DNA from 2 places in the Streptomyces sp. LMG1-1-1.1 genome. Region 1 is predicted to be linked to the other one. Evidence: predicted binding sites of a transcription regulator. Region 1 holds the regulator's gene; the other holds the start of a gene.
What was found. Region 1 encodes HspR, which represses chaperone genes until heat shock. Its sites were predicted from a motif close to TTGAGNNNNNNNNNCTCAA; they were not measured.
Positions count from the first base shown of each region.

Region 2: a site for HspR is predicted at 1,758-1,776, ahead of lon (endopeptidase La). Genes of this name have one in related genera too.

Region 1 covers NZ_JBFPNH010000021.1:274,490-277,892, forward strand. Annotated here, with positions in the region: gene MRBLMG1_RS11910 (hypothetical protein) at 1-82, opposite strand, end outside; gene MRBLMG1_RS11915 (helix-turn-helix transcriptional regulator) at 404-1,408, shown strand; gene MRBLMG1_RS11920 (hypothetical protein) at 1,414-1,881, shown strand; gene MRBLMG1_RS11925 (heat shock protein transcriptional repressor HspR) at 1,946-2,389, opposite strand; gene dnaJ (molecular chaperone DnaJ) at 2,394-3,403, opposite strand, start outside.
Region 2 covers NZ_JBFPNH010000057.1:8,427-11,829, forward strand. Annotated here, with positions in the region: gene MRBLMG1_RS29955 (TetR/AcrR family transcriptional regulator) at 1-196, shown strand, start outside; gene MRBLMG1_RS29960 (hypothetical protein) at 340-951, opposite strand; gene MRBLMG1_RS29965 (GNAT family N-acetyltransferase) at 1,030-1,668, opposite strand; gene lon (endopeptidase La) at 1,799-3,403, shown strand, end outside.

The DNA of each region.
Region 1 (3,403 bases):
CGAGATCGACGAAGTGCCATCCGGAGCGGTAGGCCGAGGCCATCTCACGCCGGAACCTGGGGTCGTCGGGCGGGACACTCACGCGCCCGCACCCTTGGGAAGGATCTCCCAAGACGGCTCGCCGGGCGACGCGAGCACATCGTGCGCCGGAGTGCTCTCCCACGAGGGCTCGCCCGGCTCCGCTACCACGGAGTGCGCCGGGGTGGTCTCCCATGAGGGCTCGCCGTCGAGTGCGAGCACACCGAGAACAGCCGCCGCAACGGCTATGGCGCTAAGTGCACGAACCATCCTGGTCATGGCCGATCTCCACCTCTTTTGATCACTACCTCCCCCCCGCGAGTTAGACGATGACTTACTCCTGACCCGTCCACCAGCCAACCCGGGCATCATGTTCCTGTAATTCATGACCCTGAGGGGGGTGCAAATGAGTCTTGAATGTGACGGAACGGGCCATAACCACAGTCACGGTGAACTATGCGACGTGGGAAAGGAGCTGTACGCGAACGCACTCCGCACGGGTCGAATCGCCCGCTCCGAGGCCGCGGCCGCCCCTTGCCTGAAGGAGCTCTCCCTCCTTCACCCGGACCCCGACGACAGCCAGTGGCTGCACCCGGTGTCGCCCTCGATCGCCCTCAACCAGCTCGTTCACCCCATCGAACTGGAGATACAGGCGCGTCGGCAGCACGCCATCGCGCTCGCCGACGCTTTCGAGCCATTCCTGGCCATCCACACACCCGACCCCTCCGCCGCACAGGCCATCACGGTCCTCGAAGGCCTCAGCGTCATCAACGCGACGCTGGACCGCGTCATCAACGAGTGCACCGAGGAACTCCTCACCATCCAGCCCGGCAGCGGCCGGCGCCCCGAGACCCTCGAAGCGGCCCTGCGGCGCATGGAGCCCCTCCTCAACCGCGGCGTCCGGATGCGCACCCTCTACCAGCACACCGCACGGCACCACCCCGCCACCCTCGCCTACGTGGAACGGGTCGCCCCCTACGGGCTCGAACTCCGCACCCTCGAAGAGATCATCGACCGGCTGATCATCGTCGACCGCAAGGTCGCCTTCGTACCCGCGCGCAGCGACCGCCAGGTCGCCCTCGAACTCCGCCACGAAGGCCTCGTCCAGTACCTCGTCGGCGTCTTCGACCAGTTCTGGCTGCACGGCGTGCCCTGGGAGGAGGAGATCCCCTACAGCCCGTCCGTGGACGGCATAGGGGGCGTCCAGCGCTCCATCGCCAAGCTCCTCGTCGAAGGCCACGTCGACGAGGCCATCGCGCGCCGCCTCGGGATGAACGTGCGGACGTGCCGCGCCCACATCGCCAAGCTCGCCGCCGCGCTCGGCAGCGGGAGCCGGGCCCAGCTCGGGTACCTGATCGCCCAGTCCGGCATCCTCGAACGGGACAACTGACCACCGTGTACGCACAGATCGACCTGGACGGGCCCGCCGGGACGCTCCGGGTGTCCGGCTACGGGCTGCCCGTCGTGGAGCTCGTACGGGCCCCGGGGAGCCCTCCCGACGCCCACACGCCCATCGGGACCCGACGGGCCGGCCTCCTCGCGCTCACCGTCGACGGGGAGCCGGCCGCACTCCGGCCGGCCCGGGGGCGGCTGCTGCGGTGGTCGTACCGCGTCGACGTCCGCACCGACGGCGTCCACTACCGGCTGGTGCCGTGCGGGCACGACTACAGCCGCCTCACCCGGGACGGCCGGAAGGTCGGCGAACTGCTGTGCTCGGGGAACGGGCGGGTCATCGACACCTGGGAGCCCGGCGCCACGCCCCGCGACATCGCCGTCGGCACCGCCCTGGCCGCCGCGTTCGGGACCGGCGCCTCCCCCTGGTACGAGACGGTCGGCGAGATCGTCTCCGAACTGCTCCCCTGACCCCGGGACGCGCGAAAGCCCCGTCCACAGCTGTGGACGGGGCTCCGACGGATGCCTCGCGGACCTACTCGCCGCGCTTGGGGCGCCACACCACCAGGGCACTCGCCTGCTGCACGTCCTGGTACGGCACCAGGTCGCGCCGGTACGAGGCGTGCACCTGGGCCTCGCGCTGGCGCATCGCCGCCGCCGCGCCGTCGACCGCGGCCGACAGCTCCGCGATCCGGCTCTGCAACGCCGCGACCTGGTTCTCCAGTTCGATGATGCGCTTGATCCCGGCCAGGTTGATGCCCTCGTCCTGGGACAGCTGCTGCACCTGGCGGAGCAGCTCGATGTCACGGGCCGAGTAGCGCCGCCCCCGGCCGGCGGTGCGGTCCGGGGAGACCAGGCCGAGCCGGTCGTACTGCCGCAGGGTCTGCGGGTGCAGACCAGAGAGCTGGGCCGCCACCGAGATGACGTACACCGGCGACTCGTCGGTCAGTTCGTACGGATTGCGTCGGCGTCCGTCCATCGGGTCACGCTCCCTTCGCGGCCTGGAACAGCTCCGCCCGGGGGTCCTCGGAGGCGGTCGCCTCGCGGTAGGTCTCCAGGGCCTCGCGTGCCTTGTCGTCCAGTTCCCTGGGCACCGCGACCTCGACCGTCACGAGGAGGTCGCCGCGGGTGCCGTCCTTGCGGACCGCGCCCTTGCCCCGGGCGCGCATGGTCAGACCGTTCGCCGAGCCCGCGGGCAGCTTGAGGGTGACCGCGGGGCCGCCGAGGGTCGGGACCTTGACCTCGCCGCCGAGCGCCGCCTCCACGAAGGAGACCGGCACCGTGACGGTGAGGTTGTCGTCCTTGCGGCCGAAGACCGGGTGGGCGTCGACGTGCACGACGACGTACAGGTCGCCGTTCTGCCCGCCGCGCTCGCCGGGCGCCCCCTTGCCGCGCAGCCGGATCTTCTGCCCGTCGGAGACGCCGGCAGGGATCCGGACCTGCATGGTGCGGGACGACTTGGCGCGCCCGCTGCCCTTGCAGACCTCGCAGGGGTTCTCCGCGATGAGGCCGCGGCCCTTGCAGTCGACGCAGGGGTCGGTGAGGGAGAAGCCGCCGCCGCTGCCGCGCGAGACCTGACCGGTGCCGACGCAGGTCGGGCACACCCGGGGCGTGCCGTTCTTGTCGCCGGTGCCCGAACACGCCGTGCACGGCTGCTGGCTGGACATCCGCAGCGGTACGGTCGCGCCCTCGATGGCCTCGGTGAAGCTGAGGGTCACCTCGGACTCGACGTCCTGGCCGCGCCGCGGCTGGGTGCGCGTGCCCCCGGCCGCCCCGCGGTTGAACAGTCCGCCGAAGACGTCCCCGATGCCGCCCCCGCCGCCGAAGCCGCCGCCGCCCGCCCCGCCCTGGGCGCCTCCGAAGAGGTCGCCCAGGTCGAAGTTGAACGAGCCGCCGCCGGGGCCGCCGGCCCGGAAGCCGCCGTTCCCGAACAGCGCGCGCGCGTCGTCGTACTCCTTGCGCTTCTTGGCGTCACCGAGGATGTCGTTGGCCT
Region 2 (3,403 bases), on a different contig from region 1:
CCGCACCGACAACCGGCGCATGGAGTACCTGCGGTCGCTCTTCCGGAGCTTCTGCCCGGACGAGGCCGACGTCGAGGCCCGCTGCATGCTCGTCTTCGCGCTGCGCGTCGCCAACCCCCTCATCGCGACCGACCACGGCACGCGCACGCGTGCGGACGTCATGGCGCTGACACGGGACTGGCTGCTCCTCAGGTAGCCCGCCGCCCACGCGCGCCGGAGTGGGGGGACCCGGCGGGTACGCGGGAGTCGGGGGTGCCCGCCGGGTACGCAGGGGTCGGGGGCCGCCCGGTGCGCGGGAGTCGGGGGTGCTCGCCGGGCCCGTCGCGCCGCCGCCGGTGGTCAGCGGCTCGTCGGCGGGCCGCCCTCCGGGAGGGCGGCGAAGACGCGCCGGAGGGCCGGGGGGCGTTCGCCGTCGCCCGCGATCACGAGGCGGTGGTGGTGGGTGACGCGGTACTCGAAGCCGTCCGGGATCGGGTTGCCGGTGGGCCGCGCCGGGACCCGGGCGTACGCGGGGTCCTCCAGGGCGGCCCGCAGTTCGGCGGTCGCGGCGGCGGTCATGTGCCCGGTGCGGGGCGGCTTGGCGCCGGAGGTGCTGGTCCAGGTGCCGTCGTAACGGACGACGAGGCGGTTGTGGATGCCGGCGAGACCGCCGGTGACGGTCACCTCGACGAGGACGTCACCGGGCCGCGGGTCCTGGGAAGGGGTGGCCGGCGCCGACGTGGGGTCCGTGGCCGGGGGGTCCGTCGGCGGCGCCGGGGGCGCGGTCGCGTCCGAGGGTGTTCCGCCGGGCGTGGTCGCTTCCGTCGGCGGCGCGGGGGGTGTGCTCGCGGTCGACGGCGGCCCGCCGGGCGCGGGCGGTGCCCCCGGCCCGCAGCCGCTCGCCCCGCCGACGGCCAGGGCCGCCGCGAGCAGCAGGGCCCCGCACCTCTTTCGCCGTACTCCTCGCACCATGGATCGAGCATGCCCCTTGCGGGGTCCCCCGCGCAGCCCGACGGACGGACGGACCGGGCCGGGGTTCGCGTCGGGGCGTCAGGCGCCGTCGCGGACGATGCCGGTGAGCGGGCCCTGGTAGCGCCAGTCGAGCGAGTCGTAGAGGGCGAGGCCGTCGGTGGTCGCGGCGAGGATGCCGGTCGTGGCGCCGGCCTGGGCGGCGGCGGCCTCCAGGGTGCGCATGACGTTGGAGCCGAGGCCGCGGCGCCGGTGGGCGGGGTCGGTCTCGATCTGGTCGGCGACGGCGGTGGAGCCGGTCGGGGCGATCTGGCCGCGGGCGGCGAGGGTGCCGTCCTGGGCGAGGATGCGGACCAGGATGACGCCGTCCCGCGTCTCGGTGGTCCGGGCGTAGCCCTCGGGCGGCGCGGGCCGGGCGCCCGGGTCCAGCGGCTTGAGCATCATGAAGCCGGGGTCGTCGGGGACGGTCCACCCCTCGGTGATCCACGGGGCGACCTCCTCGGGGGTCGCCATCACCTTGAGCCAGCTGTACGGCTCGGTCAGCCGGGCGCAGAGCGCGCCGACGGAGGCCGCGTCGGGGGCGGGCAGGACGTGCCGTACGACATGGCGGGGCAGTCCGACGTCGATGCGGTGCCCCCACGGCTCGGGGACCGCGGCGGGAGCGCCCCGGGAGACGGTCCAGCCCGCCACCCACGCGGATGTAATGGCTGCTATATCCATAGAGGGATTACATCCCGTGCCACGCGCCCGCGTGAGGGTGATCGCTCAGAGCGAACGGACGTCTGGGAACATTCGCGGGCTCAGGTGCATTGAGTCGGTACAGCTCAACTTGACTGCCGAAGGGGAGATCATGGCTGCTGAGTCCATGGCGTCCGTGCCGCTCACTCTGCCCGTACTGCCGCTCGACGACGAGGTCGTGCTGCCCGGCATGGTGGTGCCGCTCGACCTGTCCGACAACGAGGTACGGGCCGCCGTCGAGGCCGCCCAGGCCGCCGCGCGGCCCGGTGCCGGCAAGCCGCGGGTGCTGCTCGTGCCCCGCGTCGACGGGACCTACGCCGGGACCGGCGTCCTGGGCACCGTCGAGCAGGTGGGCCGCCTGTCCGACGGCGACCCTGGCGCGCTGATCCGCGGCATCGGCCGCGTCCGCATCGGCGCCGGCACGACCGGCCCCGGGGCGGCCCTGTGGGTCGAGGGCAGCACGGTCGAGGAGACCCTGCCCGACCCGCTGCCCGGCTCCGTGACCGAACTGGTCAAGGAGTACAAGGCGCTCGCCACCAGCTGGCTCAAGAAGCGCGGAGCCTGGCAGGTCGTCGACCGCGTCCAGCAGATCGACGGCGTCGGCGCCCTCGCCGACAACTCCGGGTACTCGCCCTTCCTGACCGTCGAGCAGAAGGTCGCGCTCCTGGAGGCCGCCGACCCGGTCGCCCGCCTCAGGCTCGCCACCGCCCAGCTCCGCGAGCACCTCGCCGAGCAGGACGTCGCCGAGACCATCGCCAAGGACGTCCAGGAAGGCGTCGACAAGCAGCAGCGCGAGTTCCTGCTCCGCCGCCAGCTCGAAGCCGTGCGCAAGGAGCTCCGCGACCTCAACGGCGAGGCCGAGGGCGACGAGTCCGACGACTACCGCGCCCGCGTGGAGGCAGCCGACCTGCCGGAGAAGGTCCGCGAGGCCGCCCTCAAGGAGGTCGAGAAGCTGGAGCGGTCCAGCGACCAGTCCCCGGAGGGCTCCTGGATCCGCACCTGGCTCGACACCGTCCTCGAACTTCCGTGGAACGAGCGGACCGAGGACGCCTACGACATCCGGGGCGCCCGCGCCGTCCTCGACGCCGAGCACGCCGGTCTCGACGACGTGAAGGAACGCATCACCGAGTACCTGGCCGTGCGCAAGCGGCGCTCCGACCGCGGCCTCGGCGTCGTCGGCGGCCGACGCGGCGGAGCCGTACTCGCCCTCGTCGGCCCGCCCGGCGTCGGCAAGACCTCCCTCGGCGAGTCCGTCGCCCACGCCATGGGCCGCGAGTTCGTCCGGGTCGCCCTCGGCGGCGTACGGGACGAGGCCGAGATCCGCGGCCACCGGCGGACCTACGTCGGCGCCCTGCCCGGCCGGATCGTCCGGGCGATCAAGGAGGCCGGGTCCATGAACCCGGTGGTGCTGCTCGACGAGATCGACAAGGTGGGCTCCGACTTCCGGGGCGACCCGGCGGCGGCGCTCCTCGAAGTCCTCGACCCGGCGCAGAACCACACCTTCCGCGACCACTACCTGGAAGTCGAACTCGACCTCTCCGACGTCGTCTTCCTCGCCACGGCCAACGTCCTCGAAGCCATCCCCGAGGCGCTCCTCGACCGCATGGAGCTGGTCAGGCTCGACGGCTACACGGAGGACGAGAAGGTCGTCATCGCCCGCGACCACCTGCTCCCGCGCCAGCTGGAGCGGGCCGGCCTGGAGTCCGGCGAGGTCGTC